3 regions of the Saccharothrix sabaoui genome follow, and region 3 is predicted to be linked to each of the others. Evidence: riboswitches for the same ligand, from Rfam matches in the RefSeq annotation. Region 3 holds a riboswitch; each other region holds the start of a gene.
The links. A riboswitch is a leader RNA that binds a small molecule or an ion and turns the genes downstream of it on or off. The one in region 3 is predicted to bind glycine.
Positions count from the first base shown of each region.

Region 1: it holds a riboswitch for glycine, as region 3 does, so the genes downstream of both, gcvP (aminomethyl-transferring glycine dehydrogenase) here and gcvT (glycine cleavage system aminomethyltransferase GcvT) in region 3, are expected to answer to the same signal.
Region 2: it holds a riboswitch for glycine, as region 3 does, so the genes downstream of both, gcvH (glycine cleavage system protein GcvH) here and gcvT (glycine cleavage system aminomethyltransferase GcvT) in region 3, are expected to answer to the same signal.

Region 1 is NZ_JBPKJK010000087.1:23,674-33,742, reverse strand. It holds gene ftsR (transcriptional regulator FtsR) at 1-134, shown strand, start outside; gene ACR807_RS24895 (bifunctional nuclease family protein) at 278-751, shown strand; gene ACR807_RS24890 (hypothetical protein) at 1,025-1,192, opposite strand; gene ACR807_RS24885 (MerR family transcriptional regulator) at 1,670-2,236, shown strand; glycine riboswitch at 2,428-2,518, shown strand; gene gcvP (aminomethyl-transferring glycine dehydrogenase) at 2,672-5,560, shown strand; gene ACR807_RS24875 (hypothetical protein) at 5,908-6,183, shown strand; gene ACR807_RS24870 (substrate-binding domain-containing protein) at 6,250-8,037, opposite strand; gene ACR807_RS24865 (3-methyladenine DNA glycosylase) at 8,126-9,034, opposite strand; gene ACR807_RS24860 (ArsR/SmtB family transcription factor) at 9,056-9,949, opposite strand; gene ACR807_RS24855 (MFS transporter) at 10,009-10,069, shown strand, end outside.
Region 2 is NZ_JBPKJK010000226.1:870-10,938, reverse strand. It holds partial or broken gene ACR807_RS38585 (ABC transporter ATP-binding protein) at 1-2,889, opposite strand, end outside; gene ACR807_RS38580 (ABC-2 transporter permease) at 3,149-4,021, opposite strand; gene ACR807_RS38575 (ABC transporter ATP-binding protein) at 4,021-5,295, opposite strand; gene ACR807_RS38570 (hypothetical protein) at 5,345-5,719, opposite strand; gene ACR807_RS38565 (hypothetical protein) at 5,724-5,906, opposite strand; gene ald (alanine dehydrogenase) at 6,259-7,365, opposite strand; glycine riboswitch at 7,562-7,652, shown strand; gene gcvH (glycine cleavage system protein GcvH) at 7,777-8,157, shown strand; gene ACR807_RS38550 (L-serine ammonia-lyase) at 8,161-9,525, shown strand; gene ACR807_RS38545 (DUF4265 domain-containing protein) at 9,914-10,069, opposite strand, start outside.
Region 3 is NZ_JBPKJK010000001.1:140,616-150,684, forward strand. It holds gene ACR807_RS00445 (3-hydroxyacyl-CoA dehydrogenase NAD-binding domain-containing protein) at 1-260, opposite strand, end outside; gene ACR807_RS00450 (acetyl-CoA C-acetyltransferase) at 260-1,462, opposite strand; gene ACR807_RS00455 (acyl-CoA dehydrogenase family protein) at 1,657-2,805, shown strand; gene ACR807_RS00460 (CaiB/BaiF CoA transferase family protein) at 2,807-3,931, shown strand; gene ACR807_RS00465 (hypothetical protein) at 4,382-4,543, shown strand; gene ACR807_RS00470 (helix-turn-helix transcriptional regulator) at 4,737-5,222, shown strand; gene ACR807_RS00475 (hypothetical protein) at 5,349-5,750, shown strand; gene ACR807_RS00480 (DUF3817 domain-containing protein) at 5,766-6,068, shown strand; glycine riboswitch at 6,135-6,225, shown strand; glycine riboswitch at 6,227-6,321, shown strand; gene gcvT (glycine cleavage system aminomethyltransferase GcvT) at 6,432-7,532, shown strand; gene glyA (serine hydroxymethyltransferase) at 7,562-8,827, shown strand; gene ACR807_RS00495 (malonic semialdehyde reductase) at 8,911-9,516, shown strand; gene ACR807_RS00500 (COG4315 family predicted lipoprotein) at 9,594-10,069, opposite strand, start outside.

The DNA of each region.
Region 1 (10,069 bases), on a different contig from region 3:
CGGCGGACGTCGTCGTGACCGCCGCGCAGCAGGGCCGTGCCGACGAAGTCACCGCGCTTTCGGTAACGCTGCACACACTCCTCGTGAAGACCGGATTGCGGGACGTCGCAGGTGGCCGTGTTTCGTCGAGGTGAACGCGTGTCCGCATCGTGATGCGAAGCGGTCGGGCCGTTGCGCACGGAGCCCGCTTGGCGGGTAGCGTCGAATCCGTACGTGGGGCATTCTCGTTGGTAGCGGGGACGCCAGAATTTCAGCGCGCTGAGGGAGGCGAGACCCGATGAGCGAGATGCGCGTCGTCGGTGTGCGGGTGGAACTGCCCGCCAACCAGCCGATCCTGTTGCTGCGCGAAACCGAGGGTGAGCGGTACCTGCCGATCTGGATCGGATCGGTCGAGGCCACGGCGATCGCGCTGGAGCAGCAGGGTGTCCGGCCTGCCCGGCCGTTGACGCACGACCTGCTCAAGGACGTCATCGGCGCCCTCGGTCGGCAGCTCGAACAGGTTCGGATCACCGACCTCCAGGAAGGCACCTACTTCGCCGAGCTGGTGTTCGACGGTGACGTGCGCGTCTCCGCCCGGCCCAGCGACTCGGTGGCGCTCGCGCTGCGGATCGGCGTGCCGATCCACGCGGAGGAGTCCGTGCTCGCGGAGGCCGGGTTGATCATCCCGGACGAGCAGGAGGACGAGGTCGAGAAGTTCCGGGAGTTCCTGGACTCGATCTCGCCCGAGGACTTCCGGGGCGCGGACACCTAGGTCGACCCGTCGCGCGGGCCGCTCCGGCGGTTCTGGCGCGCGGAGCGGTGGAGCTGCCGGACGGCCGCGGTGACGTCCGGTTTCGCGTTTCCGGGGCGTTCTCCCGGTGCCGCGGGCGGCGCGGTCGCCGTGCCGGTGGCGTGACCGGTCGAATGCCCGTCGCCGGTGGGCGGGGGAACGCGGTCGCGGTGCCGTGGGAATCGTCGAACAACCGCTCGGAACGCTTCGCAGGGGTCCCCGCCGAGGGGACCCCTGCTTTGATTTTGCCGGCTGTCACCGACGCCGCGCGATGACCGATCCGCTGCCTGTGGACAACTGCTTCGCCGGTGTCGGGCACGGCTTGGTGGTGCCCGGTTCGGCGGTGGTGGCCGGTTCGGCGGTGGCGCCTGGTTCGGCGGTGGTGGCCGTGACCGCGTTGGCCGCAGCCGTGGTGGTGCTCATCCGGTCTTGGTGCTGTCCGGGGCGCCCGCACCGAGCCGCACCGCGCCGCGCCGCCGGCACGGCACCGGGTTCCGCGCTCACCGCCGCCCCCGCGACCGGCTGTCCGCGTTTACCCCACCGGTGACACCTGCGAGGGGCCGCGCCGCCGGCCCCGCGCCGGGACGGGCCCCTCGCAGGCGTGTGCGGTGAGTTGTGGATCAACCCTCCGTGCCACCCCCTGGTGTCACACCTTCGGATTACACAACGTCAGCGTTCTTCAGCTAAACGATCACTAAACGTCACCCAAATGGCTTACGACGAGGGTATCTCTCAACCTCAACCTCAGCTTGAGACAAGACACGCTCAGCGCGTCGCGTTGACCTGCCCCCTAGGCGGTCTTACCGTCGAGCTCAGGTGAATTGCCACGGTGTGATTCGGGCACCGGGGCGGCTTCACGTTGGTCGCCGGTCGTCGTGACCGGACCGAGGGGAGGCAGGCGTGGTCGAGGAAGCGCCCATCCGGGCGGGAACCGGAGAACAGGGTGAACTGTTCCCGGACTCCTCGCTGCCGGACGAACTCGTCGGGTACCGCGGCCCCGCCGCGTGCCAGATCGCGGGAATCACCTACCGCCAGCTCGACTACTGGGCACGCACGGAGCTGGTCAACCCGACCATAAGGAGTGCGCACGGCTCCGGCAGCCAGCGGCTCTACTCGTTCAAGGACATCCTCGTCCTGAAGGTCGTCAAAAGGCTCCTGGACACCGGCGTCTCGCTCCAGAACATCCGGGTCGCGGTCGACCACCTGCGCCGCCGCGGCGTGCAGGACCTGGCCCGGATCACGTTGTTCAGCGACGGCACCACGGTCTACGAGTGCACCTCGCCCGAGGAGGTCGTCGACCTGCTCCAGGGCGGTCAGGGCGTGTTCGGCATCGCGGTCAGCGGCGCCATGCGGGAGATCAGCGGCACGATCCACGAGTTCCCCGCCGAACGGGCCGACGGCGCCGAGGTCGTGGGGCCGTCCGACGACGAGCTGTCCCGCCGCCGCCGCACCCGCGCCATCGGCTGAGCCCCCCCGCGCACCCGGACCGCCGACCGCGGGCGACCGGCGGTCGACAACCGACGACGACTCGGCCCGCGGCGGGCCCACGGGTAGCGGTGCGCGGGTACCCACCTCCGCGGCGGGCAAACCGGTGAGATCCACGTCGCGCCGGCGGTACCGGCGGCACCCCCGCCGGGTACGATTCGCGAGCAGTCGCTTTATCCCGTGCGGGAGAGTCCGAGCCAGTCTCGGCGCCGAAGGAGCAAATCCTCCCCGGAACCTCTCAGGCGCAAGGACCGCGCGGGTGAGACGCCTCTGGAAAGCGGGTCGGGCAACCGACCCCGCCGACGGTGCAAGCCCGGTCGAGCAGTCCGGGTGAAGCTCTCAGGCGCCCGGCGCCGGGCAGAAGACAGAGGGGGAGGGCAACGGCCGGAGTGTGCCCGTAGCCCTGGAGGCGCCTTTATGACGCAGGACCGCATCCCCCTCGCCGCTCTCGAGCACGGCACCCCGTTCGCCGACCGGCACGTGGGCCCGCGGCCCGCCGAGCTGGCCCGCATCCTCGACGTCATCGGCGTCGGCTCCCTGGAGGAACTGGCGCAGCGCGCCGTGCCCGACTCGATCCGCGAGCGCGACCTGGTGCTGGACCTGCCCGCGCCCGCCACCGAGACCGAGGCGCTGGCCGAGCTGCGCGCGCTGGCCTCCCGCAACCGGCCGATGACGCAGATGATCGGCCTCGGCTACTACGGCACGACCACCCCGCCGGTGATCCGCCGCAACGTGCTGGAGAGCCCCGCCTGGTACACCGCGTACACGCCGTACCAGCCCGAGATCTCCCAGGGCCGCCTCGAAGCCCTCCTCAACTTCCAGACGGTGGTCGGCGACCTCACCGGCCTGCCGCTGGCCAACGCGTCCATGCTGGACGAGTCCACCGCCGCCGCCGAGGGCATGACGCTCGTGCGCCGGGCGGGCAGGTCCAAGTCCGCCAGGTTCGTCGTGGACGCCGACACGCTGCCGCAGACCCTCGCCGTCATCGAGACCCGCGCCGAGCCGCTGGGCATCGAGGTCGTCGTCGCCGACCTGTCGCAGGGCCTGGAGGGCCTCGGCCTGGGCGGCGACTTCTTCGGCGTGCTGCTGTCCTACCCCGGCGCGTCCGGCGTGGTCCGCGACCACGAGGCCCTGATCGCCGAGGTGCACAAGGCGGGCGCGCAGGCCGTCGTCGCCGCCGACCTGCTGGCGCTGACGCTGCTGCGCCCGCCCGGCGAGATCGGCGCGGACGTCGTCGTCGGCACCACCCAGCGCTTCGGCGTGCCCGTCGGGTTCGGCGGGCCGCACGCCGGCTACATGGCCGTCCGGCAGGGCCTGGAGCGGCAGCTGCCCGGCCGGCTCGTCGGCGTGTCCGTCGACGCGGACGGCTCGCTCGCCTACCGCCTCGCGCTCCAGACCCGCGAGCAGCACATCCGCCGCGAGAAGGCCACCAGCAACATCTGCACCGCGCAGGTCCTGCTGGCCGTCATGGCCTCCATGTACGCCGTCTACCACGGCCCCGAGGGCCTGAAGGCCATCGCGACCCGCGCGCACCGGATGGCCACGGTGCTCGCCGCCGGGCTGTGCGAGGCGGGCGTCGAGGTCGTGCACGGCGAGTTCTTCGACACCGTCCGGGCGCGCGTGGAGGGCCGGGCGGCCGAGGTCGTCGCCGCCGCCCGCGAGCTGGGCGTCAACCTGTGGCGGGTCGACGAGGACGTCGTGTCGATCGCGTGCGACGAGACCACCACCCGCGAGCACCTGCACCTGGTGTGGCGGGCGTTCGGCGTGACCGTCCCCGACGTGGACGCCCTGGACGCCGACACCGCCGACGGCATCCCCGCCGACCTGCGCCGCACCACCGACTACCTGACCCACCCGGTGTTCCACTCGCACCGCTCGGAGACCGCGCTGCTGCGCTACCTGCGGTCGCTGTCGGACAAGGACGTCGCGCTCGACCGCAGCATGATCCCGCTCGGGTCGTGCACGATGAAGCTCAACGCCACGGCCGAGATGGAACCCGTCACCTGGCCCGAGTTCGCCGAGCTGCACCCGTTCGCGCCCGTCGAGGACGCCGCCGGCCTGCTCTCCATCGTCTCCGACCTGGAGCGGTGGCTGGCCGAGGTCACCGGGTACGACGCGGTGTCGCTCCAGCCGAACGCGGGCAGCCAGGGCGAGTTCGCGGGCCTGCTCGCGATCCGCGCCTACCACCGCGCGAACGGGAACGCGCACCGCGACGTGTGCCTCATCCCGTCCAGCGCGCACGGCACCAACGCCGCGTCCGCCGTCATGGCCGGGATGCGCGTCGTGGTCGTGAAGTGCGACGAGCGCGGCAACGTGGACCTCGACCACCTGAGGTCGACGGTCGAGGCGCACCGCGACGACCTCGCCGCCATCATGATCACCTACCCGTCGACGCACGGCGTGTACGAGGACACCGTGCGCGAGGTGTGCGGGCTGGTGCACGACGCGGGCGGCCAGGTGTACGTCGACGGCGCGAACCTCAACGCGCTCATCGGCCTCGCCCAGTACGGCAAGTTCGGGTCGGACGTGTCGCACCTGAACCTGCACAAGACGTTCTGCATCCCGCACGGCGGCGGCGGTCCCGGCGTCGGCCCGATCGGCGTGCGCTCGCACCTCGCGCCGTTCCTGCCGAACCACCCGCTCCAGCCCACCGCGGGCCCGGCGACCGGCGTGGGGCCGATCAGCGGCGCCCCGTGGGGCTCGGCGTCGATCCTGCCCATCTCGTGGGCCTACGTGCGGATGATGGGCGGCGACGGCCTGCGCCGCGCGACCCTGACCGCCGTGGCCGCCGCGAACTACGTGGCGCGTCGCCTGGACGAGCACTTCCCGGTGCTCTACACCGGCGAGGGCGGCTTCGTGGCCCACGAGTGCATCCTCGACCTGCGGCCCATCACGAAGGCGACCGGCGTGACCGTGGACGACGTGGCCAAGCGCCTCGCCGACTACGGCCTGCACGCGCCGACCATGTCGTTCCCGGTCGCCGGCACCCTCATGGTCGAGCCGACCGAGAGCGAGGACCTGGCCGAGATCGACCGGTTCATCGACGCCATGATCGCGATCAGGCACGAGATCGACCGCGTCGGCTCGGGCGAGTGGCCGGTCGACGACAACCCGCTGCGCAACGCGCCCCACACCGCCGCCTCCATCGCCGCGGAGTGGGACCACCCGTACAGCCGGGAGACCGCCGTGTTCCCCGCGGGCAGCGCCGCGCCGAAGACCTGGCCCCCGGTGCGCCGCATCGACGGCGCCAAGGGCGACCGCAACCTGGTCTGCTCCTGCCCGCCGGTCTCCGCCTACGGCGGCTGACCCGGGTCCCTTCTCCGGGTGGGGGGATCGGACCGAACCCCCGATCCCCCCACCCGCCCCCTGCCGGCGCCTTTCCCCCCTGCCGGCACTTACCGTTCTACCGCCTCGCGCGTTGTCCGGCTTCGGGCGGCGCCGACGCACGACAAACGCCGGACAACGGCCGTCGGGTCGGGTCGCGCGGGCCGCGCGGCCGGAAGACGATGACGGACCCATGGCGTCTTGCTACGGTTTCACGTGCGAGGAAGTCCTCGCACGTGAAGGAGCACGATGACGGGTCCGACCGGTGACGAGCCGGTCGAGGCGCTGGCAGCGCCCGCCACCCCGACCACCGACCCGGAGCGCCCGCGATGACCCCCGACACCCTGACCTGGCCGGCCGCCGTGCTCGCCCTCGGCGTGCTGTCCCTCGCCCTGGTCCTCGTGCTGTTCCTGCTCAACAGCCTCATCGAGGTGCGCAAGGCGAAGATCGGCGCGGACCGGGCCGACGACCTGCGCCGGCTCGTGCACCGCTACGAGCAACTGGCCGAGGGCACCCTCGACGCGCAGCAGCGCGCCGCGGCGGACCTCGCCGACCTGCGCGCCCGCACCGCGTCCGTCGAGAACACCGCCGGAACCGCGGAGTGACCGCGGAGGCCGTCGTGCGGGACAGGTCCGGTGCGCGCGGTCGGGTGGCGGGCGGGTGCTCGACGGTCAGGTGGTGGACAGGAGCTGGCCCAGGGCGGCGTCGACGGTGCGGCCGTCCTCCACCACCGACAGGGTGCCGCCGGTCGAACGGGCCAGTTCGCCCAGCGGGCCGCGCTCGGGGTCCGGGCCGATCGCGATGACGCTCACCGACACGTCCTTGCCCGGCTGCTTCGCGGCGGCCAGCCGGCCGGTCAGCTCGTCGAACGACAGCCCGCCGTCGTTCGCGCCGTCCGTGATGACCACGATCCGGTTGAGCTTGCCCGCCTCGTGGTCGCGCACCCGCTGCTCGTAGAGCGCCAGCAGGCTCGTGTACAGCTGCGTCGCGCTCTGCGGCCGCAAGCGGGCCACGCCGTCCAGCAGCGCCTGCCGCTGACCGGCGACCGCGCCGGTGGGCACCAGCTCCCGGTACGGCTTGTCGCCGTCGAGCCCGGCGGAGAACTCCCACAGCCCGAGCGACCCCGACACCGACCGGGTGACCTGCCCGGACAGCGCCTGCCTGACCCAGTCCACCCGGCTGCGGCCGTCGCCGCCGGGTTCCTCCATCGACTTGGACGTGTCCACCAGCACGGTGACGACCTGGCCGTCGTCGGCGGTCGCCCACGCGGCCGAGATCTGCTGGGTGGTGCCGGCGTCGGCGGGGGTGAGCGCCTCGGTGACCGCCGCCCACCGCACGCCCGGCGACGGCTTGGGCCGCTCGGTCGTGGACCCCACCCGCAGGCCGGCCCGCGCCAGGGTGGCCTGCTGCGCGTCCTCGTGCAGGAACTCGCGGAACGCCTGCGCCGCGCGCACCTGCGCCTCGCCGACCCAGTCGCCCGCCAGCGGCACGAACGGGAAGTCCGCCACCGGCGTCGGACCGCCCGCGGCCACCCCGTACAGCGGCTTCAACGGCGCCGCGCCGTTGTCCTTGCCCGTGTTGTGCCGGTACAGGTCCACCTCGAACACCGGCACCGCGCTGTACCCGACCGCGTTCACGGCCTGCTCGTCGGCCAGCAGGTTCAGCGCCTCCCACGTGCCCGCGGGCGTCTCGGCGGGCGTGGACGAGGCCAACCGGCTCATCGTCGACCTCACCGGGTCCAGCGCCAGCATCTCCGTGGTGACCGGGCCCTTGCCGTCCGGGCTCGCGCCCGCCAGCGCCGACTGCACCGCCATCGCGGTGGCCGCGTTGGTCGCCGGGTCGGGCATGGCCACCGAGAACCGGCCCCACTCGGGCTTGCCGAACCGGCCCCAGCCGTCGGCGGCGCCGGCCAGGTCGGGCAGGTCGGTCCACCGGAACGCGGGACCGGACTGGAGCGCCTGCGCGGCGTCCTCGTGCAGCGCCAGCAGCACCGGGCTCGTCGCGATCGACTCGGGCGCGGCGCCGAGCAGCGCGGCGTCCTGCGCGCCCAGGCGGTCGGCCCACAGCGTCGAGTCGGTGACCCACGCGTGCGGGCGCTCGCCCAGCTCCGCCGCGTCCCAGCCCTGGGTGAGGCCCTCCAGCACGACCTCGGAGTCGATCGACTGCACCTCGGTGCGGATGCAGTGGTCGTAGACGACGGGCCGCTGGGCGCTCCACGCCTCGGCGACCTGCTTGACCGCCTCGGCGACGTTCGGCGTGGCGGCGACCCGCAGCAGCGCCTCGCCCTCGTTGCAGTCGCCCGCCTGGGCCGCGGCGCGGCGCTCCACGACACCGCCGACCCAGGTGTAGCCGAGCCACCCGAGCACCACCAGGGCCACCAGGCCGACGATCGCGACCGGCCACGTGGCTATGCCGCGCCGAACCTTGGTCCGCAGCGCGCGGTGTCGAGACATCGTCATCCCTCTCAGCATCCGACCACAGCTGGCGAATCCCGACCGGCGTCACGCTAACAGGTGATATCCCCGGCGCGGGTGAAGTGACGGCCCGTCATCTGCCGGTGACGGGCTCGGGCAGCGGGGCACCGGTCGGCGCGGCGACCAGCACGTCCGTCAGCCCGATCAGCGCCGCCCTGAGCGGCGCCGCCTCCTCCGCGAACGCCGCCTGCCGCCGCGCGTACTCGGCGCGGCCCTCGGCCGTCTCGATCGCCACCGGCTCGTAGCCCAGCCCCGACAGGTCGTACGGGCTGGCCCGCATGTCCAGCTCGCGCACCCGCGCGGCCAGCGCGAAGCAGTCCGCGACCAGCTCCGACGGGGTCGCCGGGTCGAGCTTGTAGGCCCACTTGAACAGGTCCATGTTCGCGTGCAGGCAGCCCGGCTGCTCCAGCTCCGGCTGGGACTCGCGGGTCGGCTGGAGCGCGTTGAGGGGCCGCGCGGCGGGCGTGAAGAAGCGGAACGCGTCGAAGTGGCCGCACTGCACGCGCTGCGACTCCACCACCCGGTCGGTGCCCTCGCCGCCCAGGCGCAGCGGCCACGCGTTGTGCCGCACCTCGTCGGGCCGCTGCCGGTACACCATCGCCCACTCGTGCAAGCCGAAGCAGCCCAGCCGGGGCGCGCGGGACGCCGTCGCGGTCAGCAGGCGGCGGGCGAAGGCGATCGTGGCCGCCCGCTCCCGCGCGAACGCCGCCACGTCCAGCTCCACGCCGTCACCGGTCTCCCGGTACACCGGCCACCGCAGGTAGGCGCGCGCCGCGCCGCCCTCCAGGACCACGCCGGGACCGGGGTGCCAGCGCTCCAGCCGGGACGGGCGGTGCGAGTAGTACGACCAGAGGAAGTCGAGGACCGGGTGCTTGCGCCCCTCGGCCCGGCGCTCGTGGTGCGGGACCGTCCAGCGCCGGACGCGGGCCGCGTGCGCGTCGCGGCGCGCGGTCCACTCGGCCTCGGACAGGACTTCCCCCACCCCTCCAGGGTACTTGCCCCGTCAGGGTGCCCGGCCCTGGACCAGCGCCAGGCCGAGGCCGGTGCGCAGCGAGACGACCTCGCGGCCCTCCCGGCGGCTCACCGCGAGACCCGCCGCCCGCAGCACCCCCAGGTGCTGCGACACCGCGCCCGCCGTCACGCCCAGCCGGGCCGCCAGCTCGGTGACCGTCAGGGGGCTCTCCAGCTCGCACAGCAGCCGCGCCCGGGTCGCGCCGAGCAGCCTGCCCAGCGCGTCGCGCGCCGGCGCGGCCCGCTCCCACAGCGAGCCGAAGCCGTGCGCCGGGTAGCACAGCGCCAGCCGCACCGGGCTGTCCCGCAGGTAGGCGTGCGGCCAGGTGAACGCCGACGGCACCAGCACCAGGTCGCGCTCGCCGATCGCCACCGCGCTGCCGTGGACGGTGAGCACCGGGTTGCGGAACGACACCTCCGGGTGGAGCTCGGCCAGCACGGTCGGGCCGCCCGCCTCGACCAGCCGCCTGCCGCGCCGCTCCACGTCACCCTGGAGCACGCCCTCCAGCCGCGGCCACACCGGCGCGATGATCGCGTCGTGCACCTCCCGCACCCGGCGCTGCACGGCGGGCAGCGCACCCGGTTCGAGCACCCTCGGGTCGTCGGCCACGGCCGCCGCGATCCGCTCCGGCGTGGCCCTGGCGAGCGCGTCGACCTCCACGTCGATGCCCACCGAGCGCACGCCCGGAGTGGGGATCAGGAACTCCGGCACGACCGGCCGGGTCACCAGGGAGCGGAGCAGCGAGGGGTCCTCGCCGAGCCGCGCCAGCTCCCCGCCCGCCCACTCCGACCAGCGCCGGTGCACCGGGAACGCGCCGGGCGCGGCCAGCACGCGCAGCGCGGCGACCGTCTCCCACAGGGGGGAGACGGCGAAGCGGAGGGCCATGGGTTCACTCCACGCTAAAACGTCGGTCCGCGCCAGTGTGCGTTGGCAGGGTGGGCCCCATGACCAGGGGGTGGGTGCGGCTCCAGGCCGCGGCGGTGTCCGGATCGGTGGCCGAGGGGC
Region 2 (10,069 bases), on a different contig from region 3:
GTACAGCGGCGCGAAGAACAACCCCAGGTACAGCACGAACGCCAGCAGCACGCCCGCCGACAGCGTGCCGTCGGCCACCCGGTACGCCCCGACCACCAGGACCGCCGCCTGCGCCACCCCGGACAGCAGGGCCAGGAACGGGAAGTAGGTGGCGATGTAGCGCTGCGCCCGGATGCGGGACCGCCGGTAGGCGTCGCTGCGCTCGGCGAACGCCTCCGCCGACCGCGCCTCGCGCGTGTACGCCTGGGAGACGCGCAGGCCGGAGACGTTCTCCTGGAGGTCGGCGTTGACCGCGCTGACGCGTTCCCGCGCCTCGGCGTAGGCCCGCGACGACAACCGCTGGAACACCACCGTGGCGACCAGCAGCACCGGCAGCACGCTCAGCGCCACCAGCGCCAGCCCCGGGTCGGTCAGGGTCAGCGCCACCGCGATGCCCCCCACGGTCAGCACGCTGATCGCGAACGTGGTCAGGCCCGTCTGGAGGAAGCTCGACAGCGCGTCCACGTCCGTCGTCATCCGGGTCATGATCCGCCCGGCCATCTCGCGCTCGTAGTAGTCCAGGCCGAGCCGTTGCAGGTGGGCGTAGCTGCGCACGCGCAGCAGGTAGAGCAGGCGCTCGCCGACCCGCGACGTGACGACCGTGCCGATCGCCGACGACACCCAGCCCAGGGCGACCAGGACGAACCCGATCGCCGCCGCCAGCCACAGCCAGCCGACCGCGCCGCCCACCACGCCCCGGTCCACGCCCAGCCGCACCAGGCCGGGCAGCGCCACCGACAGGGCCGTGTCCACCAGCAGCAGGCCGGCGACGCCCACCATCGCCCACCGGACCGGGCGCAGCAGCGTGCGCAGCCGGAAACCGGGGTCGGGGGCGCTCGGGTCCTCGCCGCGCAGGTCCGGCTCGTCCAGCGCGGGCGGCAGCGACCGGACGCGCTCGACCAGCTCCGGCGTCGGCGGGGTGCCGCCCAGCAGCGCCGACGTGCCGCCACCGCCGCGGGCCACCCCCGGCTCCGCGCTCACCGACCGGTTCGCCGCCCGCACGGTCAGCTCGTCCTCGTCGGAACCCGGCCACAGCTCCGGCGTCACGCCGTCCGGTCCGGGCTCCAGCCGCGCGTCGGCCCTCGGGTCGACCTGCTCGATCGCCTCGCCGGGACCCGCCAGCAGGTCGCGGTACAGCCGGCAGCGGGCGGTCAGCTCCTCGTGCGTGCCCACGTCGACCACGCGGCCCGCGTCGAGCACGGCGATCCGGTCGGCCAGCGCCAGCGACGACCGGCGGTGCGCCACCAGCACCGTGGTGCGCCCGGCCGTCACCGCGGCCAGCGTGCGGTGGATCGCGGCCTCGGTCGCGGTGTCCACGGCCGACGTCGCGTCGTCCATCACCAGCACGCGGGGGTCCGACAGCAGCGCCCTGGCCAGCGCCACCCGCTGCCGCTGACCACCGGACAGGGTCAGGCCGCGCTCGCCGACCGCGGTGTCGTAGCCGTTCGGCAGGGCCGCGATGAACCCGTGCGCCTCGGCCGCCCGCGCCGCCGCCTCCACCTGCTCGTCCGACGCGTCGGGCACGCCGTAGGCGATGTTCGCGCGCACCGAGTCGGAGAACAGGAACGCCTCCTCGAACACCGTGCCCACGGTCCGCCGCAGCGACTCCAGCCGCAGCTCCCGCACGTCCACGCCGCCCACGGTCACCGAGCCCCCGTGCACGTCGTAGAACCGGGGCAGCAGCAGCGAGATCGTCGACTTGCCGGACCCCGCCGTGCCGACCACGGCCAGCGTCTCGCCCGGCTCGACCCGCAGCGACACCCCGGACAGCACCGGCTCGCTGCGCGTGTACCCGAACGACACGTCCCGCAGCTCCACGCCCACCGGCCCGGCCGGCACGTCGCGCCCGCCGTCGACCACGTCCGGCTGCGAGTCGATCAGCTCGTACACCCGCTCCACGCCCGCGCGCGCCAGCTGCGCCGTCACCATCAGGCTCGACAGCAGCCGGGTCGGGCCGACCAGGTTCGCCACGTACGTCGCGAACGCCAGGAACGTGCCGAGCGACACCTCGCCGCGCAGCGCCAGCCAGCCGCCCAGCGCGAGCACCGCCACCTGCCCCAGGTAGGGGAGGGCGGTCAGCGTCGCGGACGGCTTCGAGGTCAACCGGGCCGCCCGCATCCGCTCCGCGAACAGCACCTTCGCCCGCGACTCCAGCCGGGAGACCTCGCGCGCCTCCTGCCCGAAGCCCTTCACCACGCGCACGCCGGTGACCGTCTCCTCGACGTGCTGCGCCACGTCGGCGGCCCGCTGCTGGGCCGACCACGTGGCCGGGAACAACGTCAGCCTGCTGCGCGCCGCGACCACCCCTACGGCGGGCACGACCACCAGGGCGATCACCGTGAGCAACGGCGACAGCCAGAACATCGCCACCAGCGCGGCAACCGCGAACACGACCGTGCCGAACGCCAGCGGTGTCATCGACAGCAGGCTGTTGACCAGCTGGAGGTCGGTGATCGAGCGCGACACCACCTGCCCGGTGCGCAACGCGTCCTGCTTCGGCCCGTCCAACCGCTGCACCGCGCCGAACACGGCCTGCCGCAGGTCGTGCTGCACGTCCACGGCCAGCTTGCCGCCCAGGTAGCGGCGCACGAACGCGGTGCCGAAGGTGAGCAACTCCAACCCGACCAGCACCACCGCGAGCCAGGTGAGGCGGTCGGTGCGCCCGGCCACCGCGTCGTCCACGGCGGCCTTGATCAGCAGCGGCCCGGCGGCCTGGAGCCCCACGCCCACGACGGCGGCCAGCACCGACCACACCACGAGGGAGCGGTGCTGCCAGCACGCGCGGGCGAGTCGCCTGATCCAGCCGTCGGTGTTGGTCACGCCCACCAGATTAGGTCGGACCACCGACATGAGTGCGATGACGCGGACCGCCCACCTTCGGTCCCGCCGGCCGGCCCGCGGGCGGTGCACTGCTCCGCAGGCGCCGAGGCAGCGCGCCCGCGGTTGCGCTGATCTTCACCCGCCGGTGCTCTTGGATTGGTGTGCGCAGTGGCGAGCGGTCCGCTTCGACGCCTGCGGAGCGGTGCAACAAGGGAAACGCCCTCGTCGACCCCCGAAAAGAACGGAGGCCGCCCCGACGAACCGGGACGGCCTCCAGGAGTGCGTCACATCACGTGATGTCCTTGCGCTGGGTCGAGGCCCACCCGCCCAGGAAGAACAGGCCGGTCCAGACCAGGAAGATCAACCCGCTCAGCCACCAGTCGAACGCGCCGAGCCCGCCCGCGATGGTCCGCAGCACGTCGACCAGCTCGTCCGGCACCACGCCCGCGTTCGCCAGGAACAGCGAGGACGCGACCGAGCCGGTCATGCCGTTCACCGCGCCGTTGGGCAGGAAGCCGATCAGCTCCGGCAGGTTCTGCGAGGCCAGCACGAGCTGGATGCCGTTCTCGATGATCAGCATGTAGAGGATCAGCACCACGGTGGTGCCCACGACGCTCGTCATCAGCGCGCCGACGCCCACGCCGAACATCGTCATCAGGATCGAGGCCAGGATGCCCACGCCGGCCAGCGCCAGCCAGCCCGCCGGGTCCGGCAGCGCGCCGGAGTCCGAGGTGATCACGATGCCGATGCTCACGGCGGCCACGATCGCGACGCCGTAGATCGCGCCCCACGCGACGTAGACGATCAGCTTCGCGCTCAGCGCCGCGACCCGGGTGGGCGCGGTGAGGAACGTCGTGGTGATCGTCCTGCGGTTGATCTCGCCGGAGATCGCCAGGCCGCCGAAGATCATCGGGAAGATGGTGGCCACGTTGATGCTGCGGGCCATGCCGAACAGCGAGACCTGCCACTGCGCCGGGTCCACCCCGAGCAGCCTGGTCAGGTCCTCGGCCTCGTCGCTGCTGACGACGTCCATGATGCCCTTGCCGATGGCGCCCGTGCCGAGCGCCCAGCCCAGCGCCAGCAGCACGGTCGGGATCAGCAGGCCCCACCACAGGCCCGTGGTGGTCGTCTTGCGGAACTCCGCCTTGATCAGGTCACCCATCACGCACCGCCCCCCAGGCCGCCACCCTGCTGCTGTCCGTACGGGTTGTCCTGCGGTGGCTGCTGGTACCCCTGAGGTGGTTGCTGCTGCCCGGGCTGCTGGTACCCCTGCGGCGGCGTCTGCTGCCCGGGTTGCTGCTGGTAGCCGGGCGGCGGGGCGTAGTAGCCGCTGCCGCCGGGCGGCGTCGGCTGGCCGTAGCCCGGCTGGCCGTACCCGGGTTGGCCGTAGCCCGGCTGCCCGTACCCCGGCTGGCCGTACCCGGGTTGGCCGTAGCCCTGCTGCGGCTGGCCGTACGGCTGCTGGGGCTGCCCGTAACCCTGCTGTGGCTGCCCGTAGGGGTTCTGGCCGTACTGGTCCTGGCCCGGCGCGGCGTACTGACCGTTGGTGAGCTGGAAGAACAGGCGTTCCAGGTCCGCCTTCTCCTCCTGGATGCCGTAGATCGACACGCCCGCCTTCAGCGCGGTGTCGGCGACCTGCTTGGCCTCGACCCCGCTGACCGCGATCCGGCCGTCCGGCAGCTGCTCGATGTTCGACACGCCGTCCTCGCGGAGCGCGGCGACCAGGCCGGCGGCGTCCGACGGCTGCACGAGCACGCGGGCCTGCTGCTGGTCGCGCAGGTTGTCCAGCGGCCCGTAGTACATGGTCTGGCCCCGGCTGACGATGACCACCTGGTCGACGGTCTGCTCGACCTCGGCCAGCAGGTGGCTGGAGATCAGCACGGTCCGACCGCTGCGGGCGAACGACTGGAGGAACGTCCGCAGCCAGGCGATGCCCTCCGGGTCGAGGCCGTTGGCCGGCTCGTCGAGCACGAGGATCTGCGGGTCGCCGAGCAGCGCGGTGGCCAGTGCCAGCCGCTGCTTCATGCCCAGCGAGAACCCGCCCGCCCGGCGGTCGCCCGCCGCGCCCAGGCCCACCAGCTGGAGCACCTGGTCGGCGCGCGAGTCGGGCACGCCGATCGCCGCCGCGTACACGCGCAGGTGGTTGCGCGCGGTGCGCTTGGGGTGGAAGCCCTGCGCCTCCAGCACCGCGCCCACGACCCGCCCGGGGTTGCCGAGCTGGTGGAACGGCCTGCCGTTGATCAGACCGGTGCCCGCCGTGGGCGTCACCAGCCCGAGGAGCATGCGCAGCGTCGTCGTCTTGCCCGCGCCGTTGGGACCGAGGAAGCCGGTAACCGAACCGGGTTCCACCGTGAAGCTCAAGTTCTGCACCGCTGCGACCGGACCGAACTGCTTGGTCAAGTTCTGCACCACGATGCGGCCACTGCCGTCGTGCACGCGTCCCTCCCGGAATACTCCTACCGGGCGTCATCCTGCCCTAGGAGGGTCACTCGGGGAGGGCGTGTCGCGGTTTCGACACCACCGCCGGCATCTCGGTGGTCGTCTCCGCGTCGTGCGAACGGAGCAGCGGGCGCAGCGGCCGGCGGCGTTCCCGGTGCGGCAGGCCCTCGCCGATGAGGTGTTGGTGGGCCATCGTCCACACCTGGCACGGCCACTTCTTGTGCCGCAGCACGCCGGGGCACGCGCCGCAGCGGCCGTCCGGATCGGGCTGGTGCAGGGTCAGCAGCAGCCGCCAACCGTCGGCCAGGCGGTGGATCTCGGCCCGGGCGAGCGGCACCAGCGCGTCGGCCTCGTCCCGCTCGACGGCCTCGTCGAGCAGGGCCAGCCGGCGCAGCACGGCGGCCCGGAGCGCCTCGTCCACGCGCTCACATCCTGTCGGCGGCTTGGGCGAGCAGGTGGTGCAGCCTGCGGGTCTGCGTGACCGACATCACCGCCGACTCGCCGGGCGGGGCGACCAGGAGGACGCGGTCGTCCTCGACGAGGACGGTCATGGACCGGTCCCTCCCGAAGGGGTCGTGGCAGTCGATCCAGCCCTGTGGTTCGGCCATCGGCACTCCGATCGCGAGGGGACGGGGTGGGGCGCGGCGGGGGAGCCGCACGAGCGGACGACCCCGTTGCGTAGCGGCGGGGGTCCCGTCCTGTGCATCGGCCGGCACGGCGTCGTGACTTACCCGTTACCCGGGTAATTCACTCATTAGCTTGAACGTCGGCAACTCCGCGTGGCCGGCGGGGCGTGTGATGTGGGCCGGACCGGTGGGCCCGCTGGGCAGGGAGCCCGGTTCCCCGCTAACATTGGGACGCGGCCCGCTCCCAGTGACCCCCAGGCTGGTTGAGCGGGCCGCCTCGTACGACGAGGGCCCCGCTCACAGCACGTGAGCGGGGCCCCCTCTGTTTTCCGGATCAGATCTCGGGCGCGGTGAACGCCAGGTCGTGCGCCTCGGCCACCGGCGCGTTGGTCAGCAGGCCCGCGTGGGTGTTGAGGCCGAGCGCCAGCGACGCGTCCGCGCGCAGCGCCTCCCGCCAGCCCCGGTCGGCCAGCGCGACCGCGTGCGGCAGGGTCACGTTGGTCAGCGCGTAGGTCGAGGTGCGCGGCACCGCGCCGGGCATGTTCGCGACGCAGTAGAACACCGAGTCGTGCACCTGGTAGGTCGGGTCGGCGTGCGTGGTCGGCCGGGAGTCGGCGAAGCAGCCGCCCTGGTCGATCGCGATGTCCACCAGCACCGAACCGGGCTTCATGTCGGCGACCAGCTCGTTGGTCACGAGCTTCGGCGCCTTCGCGCCGGGCACCAGCACCGCGCCGATGACCAGGTCGGCCTCGCGCACGGCCTGCTCGACCGCGTACCGGTTCGACGTGACGGTGCGCAGGCGGCCCTGGTAGAGGGCATCGATGTGTCGCAGCCGGTCGACGTTGGTGTCCAGGATCTCCACGTCCGCGCCCATGCCCGCGGCGATCACGGCCGCGTTCAGGCCCGCCACGCCGCCGCCGATCACGACCACGCGCGCCGGGTGCACGCCGGGCACGCCGCCGGGCAGCACGCCCCGGCCGCCGGACGGCTTCATCAGCGAGAACGCGCCCACCTGCGGCGCGAGGCGACCCGCGACCTCGGACATCGGCGCGAGCAGCGGCAGGGCGCCGTTCGGGGTCTGCACGGTCTCGTAGGCGATGGCCGTGGTGCCGGAGGCCAGCAGCGCCTCGGTCAGCGGCCGGTCGGCGGCCAGGTGCAGGTAGGTGAACAGGACCTGGCCCTCGCGCAGCCGCGGGTACTCCTCGGCGACCGGCTCCTTGACCTTGAGCACCAGCTCGCCCTCGGACCACACGTCGTCGGCCCCGGCGAGCACCTTGGCGCCCGCGGCCGCGTACTCCTCGTCCGTGATCGCCGAGCCGAGGCCCGCGCCGGCCTCGACGAACACCTCGTGACCGCGTGACGCCAGCTCGTGGGCGCCCGCCGGGGTCAGCGCGACGCGGTACTCGTGGTTCTTGATCTCCCGGGGGACTGCGATCCGCACGGTGGGCTCCTTCGGCTGTCGTGTTCGCCAAAGGTCGGGTACCCGGGGCGCGGTGTCATCGTGCGCGCGGAACCAAGGAGGACGGGTCCGGTTGTGCCGGCGGAACAAGTCGTGCGGCGCGTTGACACCCGTCCGGGCCGGCACCTAGCGTGCGGGTCACCCAACTGAACATCGGCCGCGGCGCCTCGACGGCGCCGGAACCCGCGCGGGAGAGACCTCGTTCGTTCGAGGCGCCGAAGGAGCAAGTCCCCCGCACACTCTCAGGCAGCGAGAACCGCGCGCGGTGAGGCGACTCTGGAAAGCGCACCCTCGTCCGAGGGGGCGCACCCACGGTGCAAGCCGCGCGCGCGGCGAAGCTCTCAGGTCCCAGGACAGAGTGGGGGTGGACCTTCACCACCAGGGAGCGCTGACGTGACCTTTCCGGAGAACCTGCTGTACACGCCCGAGCACGAGTGGGTCGACTGGGCGCCGGGCACCCGGGAGCCCGTGTCGGTCGGGATCACCTCGTACGCGACCGAGTCGCTGGGCGACGTCGTGTTCGTCGAGCTGCCCGCCGTCGGCACGCGGGTCGCGTCCGGCGAGGTGTGCGGCGAGCTGGAGTCCACCAAGTCGGTGAGCGACCTGTACGCGCCGGTCAGCGGCGAGGTCGTGGAGGTCAACACGGCGGCGGTCGACGACCCGTCGTTGATCAACAACGACCCGTACGGCGGCGGCTGGCTGTTCAAGGTGGCCGTCGAGGACGCCACCGGGCTGCTGACCGCCGCGAAGTACGCGGAACTGACCGAGGGCTGATCCGTGGCGATCAGCGTGTTCGACCTGTTCTCCGTGGGCATCGGTCCGTCGAGTTCGCACACGGTCGGGCCGATGCGCGCGGCGACGATGTTCGTGGACCGCCTGGGTGCACGAACGAGTTCAGTCGACCGAGTGCACGTGGAGCTGTTCGGGTCACTCGGAGCAACCGGCCACGGGCACGGCAGCCCGAAGGCCGTCCTGCTCGGCCTGGAGGGCCACAAGCCCGAGGAGGTCGACCCGGTGGCGGCGTCCGCGCGGGTCGAGGAGGTCCGGGCGACCGGGCGGTTGCGGCTCGGCGGCGTCCACGAGATCGCGTTCACCGAGGACACCGACCTCGTCATGCACCGGCGCAAGTCGTTGCCGCTGCACCCCAACGGGATGCGCTTCGAGGCGTTCTCCGGGTCGTCGCCGGTCGACTCGGCCGTCTACTACTCGGTGGGCGGCGGGTTCGTGGTCGACGAGACCGCGTCCGGCACCGACCGGATCAAGCCGGACAGCACGCCGGTCGCGCACCCGTTCCGCAGCGGGGACGAGCTGCTCGCGCGGACCCGGGAGACCGGGCTGCCGATCAGCGGCCTGATGCTGGACAACGAGCGGTCGTGGCGGTCGGAGGAGGAGATCCGGTCCGGCCTGCTCCACATCTGGCAGGTCATGCAGGAGTGCGTGGAGCACGGCTGCACGGAGACCGGCGAACTGCCCGGCGGCCTCAAGGTGCGGCGGCGGGCGGCCGAGATGAGGTCCCGGCTGGCCGCCGAGCACTACGCCACCGACCCGCTGCGGGTGATGGACTGGGTGACCCTGTTCGCGCTGGCGGTGAACGAGGAGAACGCCGCGGGCGGTCGCGTCGTCACCGCCCCCACCAACGGCGCGGCCGGCATCGTGCCCGCGGTGCTGCACTACTACGCGAGGTTCGTGCCGGGCGCGTCCGACGACGGCGTGGTGCGGTTCCTGCTCACGGCGGGCGCGATCGGCGTGCTGTTCAAGGAGAACGCGTCGATCTCCGGCGCCGAGGTCGGCTGCCAGGGCGAGGTCGGCTCGGCCTGCTCCATGGCCGCCGGCGGTCTGGCGGAGGTGCTCGGCGGCACGCCGGAGCAGGTCGAGAACGCGGCCGAGATCGCGATGGAGCACAACCTCGGGCTGACCTGCGACCCGATCGGCGGGCTCGTGCAGATCCCGTGCATCGAGCGCAACGCGCTGGCGTCGATCAAGGCCATCACGGCGGCGCGCATGGCACTGCGGGGCGACGGGTCGCACTTCGTGTCCCTGGACAAGGTCATCAAGACCATGCGGGAGACGGGGAAGGACATGCACCACAAGTACAAGGAGACCGCTCGGGGCGGCCTGGCGGTGAACGTCATCGAGTGCTGATGACCGGCGTCTGACCAGCGCGAATGACTTCCATCGTTGCTCGGTGGTTCTCGCTGGTACCCGACGTCCCACGGCCTGGAGACGGCCTGATCTTGGTCCGAACGCGACGGTCCCCACCTCGGTAGCGCGGGGTGGGGACCGTCGCGCGTCGTGGGCCTGGTCCTCGTTGCGGCACAACCACTCCCGGTGGCAAGGCGGCGGAGCCGCCGCGGCAGTCGACCGCCGAGCCCAGCCCGGTCCAGCCGCGCGACCGCGATCGTCCCGACTGCTGCCGCTGAGGACTGCCTGGGGACATGCTTCCGCAGCCGGCGCGCCTTGATCCCGTACAGCTGGATTCGGCAGTGCCAACGCTTGCCACCCGGCGGGATGTGCAGGCTGTGGGATCGGTTTACCGATCGTTGTTGCTGTGATGTCCTGCTGCTACCGAAGCTTCTTCAAGCACTGCTCCCGCCTTCGCGACCACCAGGAGAAGCGCGGTCCTTGCTGACGAGTAGTCCACCTCGGGTGGGACGTCAACGGCCCACGACATACCTGCGGAAATGGT
Region 3 (10,069 bases):
ACCTCCTCCAGGAACCCGAGCGCCCCGGCCGCGTTCTCCGGGGTGATCCTGATCAGCAGGTTGAGGTCGCCGCCCGCGAAGAACGTCTTCTTCGCCGAGGTCAGCACGACGCCGGTGATGTCGTCGCGCTCGGCCTCCAGCCGGTCGACCACCTCGCCCATGGCCTCGTGGTACTCGGCGTTCATCACGTTCGCCGAGCCCGACATGTCCATGGTGAGGGTGACGACGCCCTCGTCGTCCCGCTCGAAGTGGATGGCCATCAGACCCTCTCGATGATCGTCGCGATGCCCATGCCGCCGCCCACGCACAGCGTGGCGAGGCCCCGGCGCAGGTCCCGGCGCTCCAGCTCGTCGAGCAGGGTGCCCAGGATCATGCAGCCGGTCGCGCCCAGCGGGTGCCCCAGGGCGATGGCGCCGCCGTTGACGTTGACCTTGTCGTCGGGCAGGTCGAGTTCGCGCTGGAACTTCAGCACCACCGACGAGAACGCCTCGTTGATCTCGAACAGGTCGATGTCCTCGACGGCCAGCCGCGCCTTGTCCAGCGCCTTGCGCGCCGCCGGGGCCGGGCCGGTGAGCATGATCGTGGGCTCCGAGCCGACGACGGCGGTGGCGACGACCCGCGCGCGGGGCGTGAGGCCCAGCTCCTCGCCGATCCGGGCGTTGCCGATCAGCATGGCCGCCGCGCCGTCCACGATCTGCGACGAGTTGCCCGGCGTGTGCACGTGGTGGACGCGCTCGACGGTGGGGTAGCGGTCGATGGCCACCGCGTCGAAGCCCAGGTCGCCGTGGAACGCGAAGGACGGCTTGAGCCTGCCCAGCCCCTCCAGCGTCGTCTCCGGCCGGATCGCCTCGTCGTGGTCCAGCAGCACGGACCCGTTCTGGTCGACCACCGCCACGATCGAGCGGTCGAAGTACCCCTTGTCCCGCGCGAGCGTCGCCCGCTGCTGCGAGCGCAGCGCGTAGGCGTCCACGTCCTCGCGGCTGAAGCCCTCCAGGGTGGCGATCAGGTCGGCGCTCACGCCCTGCGGCACGAAGTTGACCGCCGTGTTGGTCTCCGGGTCGGCCATCCACGCGCCGCCGTCGGACCCCATCGGCACCCGCGACATCGACTCGACGCCGCCCGCCACCACCAGGTCCTCGAACCCGGACGCCACCTTGGCCGCGGCGAGGTTGACCGACTCCAGGCCGGACGCGCAGAACCGGTTGAGCTGCACGCCCGCGGGCCGCAGGTCCCAGCCCGCCGCCAGCACGGCCGTGCGGGCGATGTCCGAGCCCTGCTCGCCGACCGGCGACACGACGCCGAACACCACGTCGTCCACGGCCGAGGTGTCCAGGTCGTTGCGCCGCGCCAGCGCGTCGAGCACCCCGGAGGCGAGGGTGATCGGCTTCACGCTGTGCAGCGACCCGCGCTTCCCCCTGCCACGCGGTGTGCGCACCGCGTCGAAGATCAAGGCTTCGCTCATGCACCCACGGTAAGGCGCGGCACGCCCCGCGCCCATGACCGCACGAGGTGACTTATTAGCTCATCCGGTGGCCGCGAGGTGCGGTCGCGACGTCGATCACGCACACCCGCCTGACAATTGCGCTCACGATCGACGTCCACGCCGGCACCCGGCGGTCATGGTGCCGGCGCGCCGTCGGTGGGACCGTCGACGACATGCCGACTCGCCGTTCCGCATGGATGAACGAGGACCTGGACCAGCTGCGCGACCTGGCCCGGACGTTCTTCGAGAAGGAGGCCGTCCCCCACCAGGAGCGCTGGGCGGCGCAGAAGCAGGTGGACCGGGGCTTCTGGCGCAAGGCCGGGGAGCTCGGCCTGCTGTGCCTGTCCATCCCCGAGGAGCACGGCGGTGGCGGCGGCACGTTCGCGCACGAGGCCGTGCTGCTGGAGGAGCAGGCCCGGTGCGGCGACAGCGCCTGGGGCAACAGCGTGCACAGCGGCATCGTCGCGCACTACCTCAACTCCTACGGCACCGAGGAGCAGAAGCGCCGCTGGCTGCCGAAGATGGCCTCCGGCGAGTACGTGGGCGCCATCGCCATGTCCGAGCCCGGCGGCGGCTCCGACCTCCAGAACATCAGGACGCGGGCGCTGCGGCACGGCGACGAGTACGTGATCAACGGCTCCAAGACGTTCATCACCAACGGCGCGCAGGCCGACCTGGTCGTCGTGGTCGCCAAGACCGACCCGTCCCAGGGCGCCACCGGCATCTCGCTGCTGGTCGTGGAGACCGCCGACGCGCCGGGCTTCCGCCGCGGCCGGGTGCTCGACAAAGTCGGCATGAAGGGCCAGGACACCGCCGAGCTGTTCTTCGACGACGTCCGCGTGCCCGCCGACAACCTGCTGGGCACCGGCGAGGGGCAGGGCTTCATCCAGCTCATGCAGCAGCTCCCGCAGGAGCGGCTGATCATCGCGGTCGCCTCCGTCGCGGGCATCGAGGCCGCCGTCGCCCTCACCCTCGACTACGTCAAGGACCGCACCGCGTTCGGGCGGGAGCTGATCAAGTTCCAGAACACCCGGTTCACGCTCGCCGAGTGCGCCACCGAGGCCCGCGTGACCAGGGCGTTCGTCGACGAGTGCGTGCAGGCGCACCTCGCGGGCGAGCTGGACGTGCCCACCGCGGCCATGGCCAAGTGGTGGTCGACCGAGCGGCTGTGCCGGGTCGTGGACGAGTGCGTGCAGCTGTTCGGCGGCTACGGCTACATGACCGAGTACCCGATCGCGCGCGCGTGGGCGGACGCGCGCGTGCAGAAGATCTACGGCGGGACGAACGAGATCATGAAGGAAATCATCGCGAGGTCGCTCTGACATGCCGGGACCCCTGGAAGGGCTGAAGGTCGTCGAGCTGGCCGGCCTCGCGCCCGCGCCGTTCGGCTGCATGGTGCTGGCCGACCTGGGCGCGTCCGTGGTGCGCGTCGACCGGGTGTCCGGCGCGCCCGCCGTGCCCGGCGACCCGCTCGGCCGCGGTCGCCGCTCGATCGGCGTGGACGTCCGGCGGCCCGAGGGCGCGGAGCTGGTGCTGCGGCTCGTCGCGGGGTCCGACGTGCTGGTCGAGGGCTTCCGGCCCGGCGTCACCGAGCGGCTGGGCATCGGGCCGGCGCAGTGCCTGGCCCGCAACCCCCGGCTCGTCTACGGGCGGATGACCGGCTGGGGCCGGTCCGGCCCGCTGGCCGACCGCGCCGGGCACGACATCAACTACATCGCCGTGGCCGGCGCGCTGGAGCCGATCGGCCGGCCCGGGCAGCCGCCGACCGTGCCGCTGAACCTCGTCGGCGACTTCGGCGGCGGCGGGCTGCTGCTGGCGCTGGGCCTGCTGGCGGCGCTCTACGAGCGGGAGCGGTCGGGGCGCGGGCAGGTCGTGGACGCGGCGATGGTCGACGGCGCGGCGCTGCTGACGACGTTCCTGCACGGCATGTCGTCGGCGGGCGCGTGGTCCGGCGGGCGGGGGGAGAACCTGCTGGACGGCGGGGCGCCGTTCTACGACGTGTACGAGGCCGCGGACGGGCGGTACGTGAGCGTCGGCGCGCTGGAGGAGAAGTTCTACGCCGAGCTGCTCGCCCTGCTGGGGCTGGAGGACGCGCCCAGCCGCCACGACCCGGCCAACTGGCCGGAGCTGCGCTCCCGCATCGCCGCCGCCGTCGCCACCCGCCCGCGCGACGAGTGGGCGGCGCTGGCGGAGGGGACGGACGCGTGCCTGGCCCCCGTGCTCGCGCCCGGCGAGGCCCCGGGGTACGGGCACAACGCGGAGCGCGGCACGTTCGTCGAGGTCGCGGGGGTGGCCCAGCCCGCGCCCGCGCCGCGGTTCGACCGGACCCCGGCGGGCGTGCCGACCGCGCCGCCGGCGGGCGGCGAGCACACCGACGAGGTGCTGGCCGAGCTGGGCCTGGCCGAGGACGAGGTGGCGGCGCTGCGCGCGGCGGGCGTGGTCGCCTGAGGGGGATGACCCCGCTTCTCCGGGGCGTTCGACGCGCCGTTCGGCCCGCGCACGCGGGTGGCCGGAAAATGAACGCGAGAAATCACCGGAAGAGGTGCTGGGAATTGCCGGCGGCCGACATCGGCCTTTGTCACGCTCGGTGCGTGCTTCGGCGCAATCAGGTGATGTGCTGTGCGGGTGTGACGGTGTCGCTCGACCTCGGTGTCCGTGCCAGGGGGGTGGGCGAGTGCCCGTAACTAGGTGATCGGCGGGACCACTGGTCCCCTTGATAGTCCGATCAGGTGACAGTGGCCACTGCCCAGGCGTGGTTGCGTGGGCGCCGCTACCCCCAGTCGGGGGACGTCGGAGGGTTGCGCGTTCATCGTCCGGGTGAATGGTGGAGCATGTCGGGTGACGCGACGGGCACGGCGTCCGTCGGCCCCTGCCTCGTGAACGGACGGAGACCGATCAGTGAACGTCAAGAAGGTGGTGACGCTGGCGGCGGTCGCGCTGGTGCTGTTCCTGCTCGTCACCCAGCCCAACGAATCGGCCGACGCGGTGAAGACCGCCCTCGGCTGGCTCCAGTCGGGCGCCGAGTCGATCATCACCTTCGTCCGCAGCCTCTTCGCCTAGCGCACCCCGCCGCGGCTCCGCTCAATGCGGTCACCCACGGTGACTTTGACTCCTCGACGTTGCACCGTACGGGTGGAATGAGGGCTATAACGCGCTGGTAACAGGGTTTTTGGCAAACCAGGGTCTAGCGGTTGTCGGTACCCGCTAATACGGTGCGCTGCATTGGCTGATCTTCGACCGACGAGGAGGCAGAATGGTCGAGGACTCGGGAGTCGACGAGCTGCTGCGGCAGTGGGCGGCTGAGCGCTCGGACGACGCCGAGCTGCAGGAGGTGAACCGGATCAAGGACGCGTGGCTCGCGGAAGCCCCGCCGTCCCCGGGGATCCCGGTGCAGCGGGCGAACGGCGGGAACCGCGGCCTGATGAGGGTCGAGTCCGCGGACCCCGCCTACGTGGCGGCGATGCGGAAGAGGGCGCCCGAGGTGCCCGAACCCCTGCTCGCCGCCGCCGCCAGCTACTGGCAGCTGGTGGGTGACCTGTCGGAGGCGGAGCTGTGGTGGGACGCGGGCATCAGCCCGTTGGACCAGCGCGCTCTGGACTACCGGGCGGCCGGGCTCACGCCCGCCGACCTCGGTCGTCGTCTCGGCCCGATGACGGTGCTCCAGCACCTGCGTCGGGGCAGTGCGGCAGCCTGGTGCGTGGCCAGGTTGCAGAGGCAACGCCGGGACGGCGTCGCCTAGTCCGGATCGACGAAGAGTCGGGCGGGCTCCTGAGGTCGAGGGGCCCAACGCCCGTGAGGGGCGGGCTCCCGCGTGGGGAGCCCCGGCCCGAGGGGGCTCTCAGCTCCCGCGAAGTACCCTTGAGGTGTGCACGGCCTCATCACCCCCAAGCGCGTCGCCATCGCCGCTGTCTGCGTGGCCGCGCTGGTCGTGTGCTGCGGTCTCGCCTACTGGCAGTGGGAGCGCTTCTCCCAGGCGGGCGGCACGTTCCAGAACCTCGGCTACGTGTTCCAGTGGCCCCTGTTCGGCCTGTTCCCGGCGTTCATGGTGTGGCGCATCCGCAGGCTGGACGCCCAGCGCCGGGCCGAGGGGACCGCCGGGGAGACCGAGGTCACCCCCGACGGGGGTACCCGGGAGCCGGTGGCCGAGCCGCCGGCGCCGGTCGTTACCGTTGACCCCGTCGGAACACCCGCGCGCGACGACGAGGACGACGAGTTGGCGGCCTACAACCGCATGCTCGCCCAGCTCCACGCGCGGGACCAGCGGTGAGGTGAGGGTAGGGCGATGAGCGGCGCGTTGACCAGGTTCCGGTTCATGGCTTACGTGGTCGGCGTCGGCCTGCTGCTGCTCGTGGTCGCCATGATCGCCAAGTACGCGGGCGGCACCGAGACCATGATGAGGGTCGTCGGCCCCGTCCACGGCTTCCTCTACGCCATCTACCTGGTGCTCACCGTCGACCTCGCCCTCAAGGCGCGCTGGTCGATCAAGGCCACGGTGCTCGTCCTGCTGGCCGGCACCGTCCCGTTCGTGTCGTTCTACGCCGAGCGCAAGGTCGTGGAGAGCGTCCGGGCCGAGAAAGCCCTGTGACGCGGCGGGTTGACCCCGGCCACCAGGCACATCTAGCGTCTGGCGGTACCAACTGAACACGGCCGTCGATGTCGCGCGGGAGAGTCCCCACCAGTCGGGGCGCCGAAGGAGCAACTCCTCCCCGGAATCTCTCAGGCACAGCTACCGCCCGACGAAGGCAACTCTGGAAAGCAGGCGCACCCGGTGCGCCTCGCCCACGGTGCAAGCCGCTCACCGGCAGCGGCGAAGCTCTCAGGCTCATGACAGAGGGGGAGGCTTCTTCGACGAGGAGTCTCCGATGGACCGTGTCACCCTTCACCCGTGCCCGCCGACCCGACCGGTCGGCGCTACCGGCATGCCCGCACCCTGGGAGGACCCCGCCTGATGGAAAGCCGACGCACGCCCCTGCACGCCGAGCACGAGGCCCTGGGCGCACTGTTCACCGACTTCGCGGGCTGGCGGATGCCGCTGCGCTACGACAGCGAGCTGGCCGAGCACCGCGCGGTGCGCACCTCGGCGGGCCTGTTCGACCTGACGCACATGGGCGAGATCGTGCTGACCGGGCCGGGTGCGGGCGCCGCGCTGGACCACGCCCTGGTCGGCCACGCGTCGGCGATCGGCGTGGGACGCGCCCGGTACACGATGATCTGCGAGGCCGACGGCGGCGTCGTCGACGACCTGATCGTCTACCGCACGGGTGACCAGGAGTACCTGGTCGTGGCCAACGCGTCCAACGCGGCCGTCGTGTTCGAGGCGCTGGTCGAGCGGGCGAAGGGCTTCGACACCACCGTCGAGGACCGCTCCACCGACTACGCGCTGCTCGCCGTGCAGGGGCCGCGGTCCACCGAGATCCTGGCCGGCCTCACCCCGACCGACCTGGCCGGGGTGAAGTACTACGCCTCCTACCCGACCGAGGTGGCGGGCAGGCCCGTGCTGCTCGCCCGCACCGGCTACACCGGCGAGGACGGCTTCGAGCTGTTCACCGCCCCGGACGACGCCGCGCACGTGTGGCGGGCGCTGCTGGAGGCCGGCCGGGAGCACGACCTCAGGCCCGCCGGGCTCGGCTGCCGCGACACCCTGCGCCTGGAGGCCGGGATGCCGCTGTACGGCAACGAGCTGGGCCGGGACCGCACCCCGTTCCACGCCAACCTGGGCCGCGTGGTGAAGCTCGACAAGCCGGGCGACTTCGTCGGCCGCGACGCCCTGGCCGCCACCGCGGCCGAGGGCGTGCGCCAGGTCCTCGTCGGCCTGAAGACCACCTCCCGCCGCGCCCCCCGGCACGGCTACCCCGTGCTGGACGCGGGGGGCACCCCGATCGGCGAGGTGACCAGCGGCGCGCTGTCGCCGACCCTGGGCTACTCGGTGGCCATGGCCTACGTGGCCGAGGGGCACGCCGAGCCCGGCACCGAGCTGTCCGTCGACGTCCGCGGCAAGCGCGAGCCCGTCGAGGTCGTCGCGCTGCCGTTCTACAAGCGCCCGAGCTGACCGCCCGAGCTGACTAGGAGAGAGATCCCATGTCCGAGCACTTCAACACCTCCCTCGCGGAGTTCGACCCGGAGGTCGCGGACGCCGTCGCCGCCGAGCTGCACCGGCAGCAGAGCACGCTGGAGATGATCGCCTCGGAGAACTTCACGCCGGTGTCGGTGCTCCAGGCGCAGGGCTCGGTGCTGACGAACAAGTACGCCGAGGGCTACCCCGGCCGGCGCTACTACGGCGGCTGCGAGAACGTCGACGTCATCGAGCGGCTGGCGATCGAGCGGGTCAAGGGGCTGTTCGGGGCGGGCTTCGCCAACGTGCAGCCGCACTCGGGCGCGCAGGCCAACGCGTGCGCGATGTTCGCCCTGCTCCAGCCGGGCGACACGATCCTGGGCCTGGACCTGGCGCACGGCGGGCACCTGACGCACGGCATGCGGATCAACTTCTCCGGCAAGCTCTACAACGTCGTGCCCTACCACGTGTCGGAGGCCGACGGCCGGGTCGACATGGCCGAGGTCGAGCGGCTGGCGCAGGAGGCGAAGCCGAAGCTGATCGTGGCGGGCTGGTCGGCCTACCCGCGGCAGCTGGACTTCGCCGAGTTCCGCCGCATCGCCGACTCGGTGGGCGCGTACCTGATGGTCGACATGGCGCACTTCGCCGGCCTGGTGGCGGCGGGCCTGCACCCGAGCCCGGTGCCGCACGCGCACGTCGTGACGACGACCACGCACAAGACGCTCGGCGGCCCGCGCGGCGGCGTGATCCTGACCAACGAGGCCGACCTCGCCAAGAAGATCAACTCGGCGGTGTTCCCCGGTCAGCAGGGCGGTCCGCTGGAGCACGTGATCGCGGGCAAGGCGGTGGCGTTCAAGCACGCCGCGTCGCCCGAGTTCGCCGACCGGCAGCGGCGCACCGTCGAGGGCGCGAAGATCCTCGCCGAGCGCCTGTCGCGGCCCGACGCGGCGGCGGCGGGCGTGAAGGTGCTCACCGGCGGCACCGACGTGCACCTGGTGCTGGTCGACCTGGTGGCGTCCGAGCTGGACGGCAAGCAGGCCGAGGACCGGCTGCACGAGGTGGGCATCACGGTCAACCGCAACGCGGTGCCGAACGACCCGCGCCCGCCGATGGTGACCTCCGGCCTGCGCGTCGGCACGCCCGCGCTGGCCACCCGCGGCTTCGGCGCGGCGGACTTCGCCGAGGTGGCCGAGATCATCGCCGCCGCGCTCCAGCCGTCGCCCGACCTGGCGGACCTGCGGTCGCGCGTCGAGGTGCTGGCGGCCAAGCACCCGCTCTACCCGAGCCTGTGAGCGCGGCCACCGCCTGAAATAAGTTGAGCCTTCAACCGGTTGTCCCGTGTGCACGACGCACGGGACAACCGGAAGAAGGACCCATGACCGCGACCCTCGACTCCCTCGCGCTGTCCGCCGACGCCCAGGACCTGCTGTTCCGCGAGGCCCGCACGGCCAACGCGTTCACCGCCGAGCCGGTGACCGACGAGCAGCTGCGCCAGGTCCACGAGCTGGTCAAGTGGGGTCCGACGGCGATGAACAGCCAGCCGCTGCGGGTGCTGTTCCTGCGCTCGGAGGAGGCCAAGGAACGCCTGGCCCCGCACATGGCCGAGGGCAACCGCGAGAAGACGCGCACCGCGCCCGTGGTGGCCGTGCTGAGCGCCGACGCCGACTTCCCCGAGCACATGGCGAAGACGTTCCCGCACTTCCCCAACGCCCGGCAGGCGTTCGCCGACGACACCGCCCGCGCCGGGATGGCCCGCACCAACGCCCTGCTCCAGGTCGGCTACTTCATCGTGGGCGTGCGCGCCGCCGGCCTCGCCGCGGGCCCGATGAGCGGGTTCGACGCCGAGGGCGTGCGCGCGGAGTTCCTGGCCGGCACGGCGCAGCAGCCGCTGGTGGTCGTCAACATCGGCCACGCCGACGAGTCCGGCTACCGGCCCCGCAACCCGCGCCTGGACTTCGACGAGGCCGCGCGCGTCCTCTGAGGACCGCTGCACCACGCCCTGATCCCCCGGCCAACCCCGGGCCGGGGGATCAGGGCGTTCCGCAGTGGACCTCCGGGTCACACGCCGGGAGCGGTCACCCCCGGCGGGAGGCACTCGACGTTGCGCTTCCCGTTGGGCTGCACCACGAACCAGGTGCCGCCCACGCCCTGGCCCTTCCACTGGCCCGGGGCCTCGTCCTTCGCGTAGGTGTAGAGCGGCCAGCCGTCGAGGGTGACCTGCTTCGAACCGTCGGCGCGCTCGACCGTCGACACGAGCGCCGGGTCGACGCCCTGCAACGCGGGCGCGTCGCCGTTGGACAGCAGCGGCGGCCACGTCACCGCGCACTGGTCCTCGCAGTTGGACTTCGCGGGCTTCGCGGTGTCCTTGTCGAACCGGTACAGCGTGCGGCCGTCGCCGTCCTGCACGACGTCGCCCATCTTGGGCACGCTCTTGCCCACCAGGCTGACCCGGGGACCCGACGGCGCGGGCGCGGCCTGACCCTCCGGGGCGCCCGCGGCGGGCTCCTCCTCTGCGGGTCCCTCCTCGGCGGGCG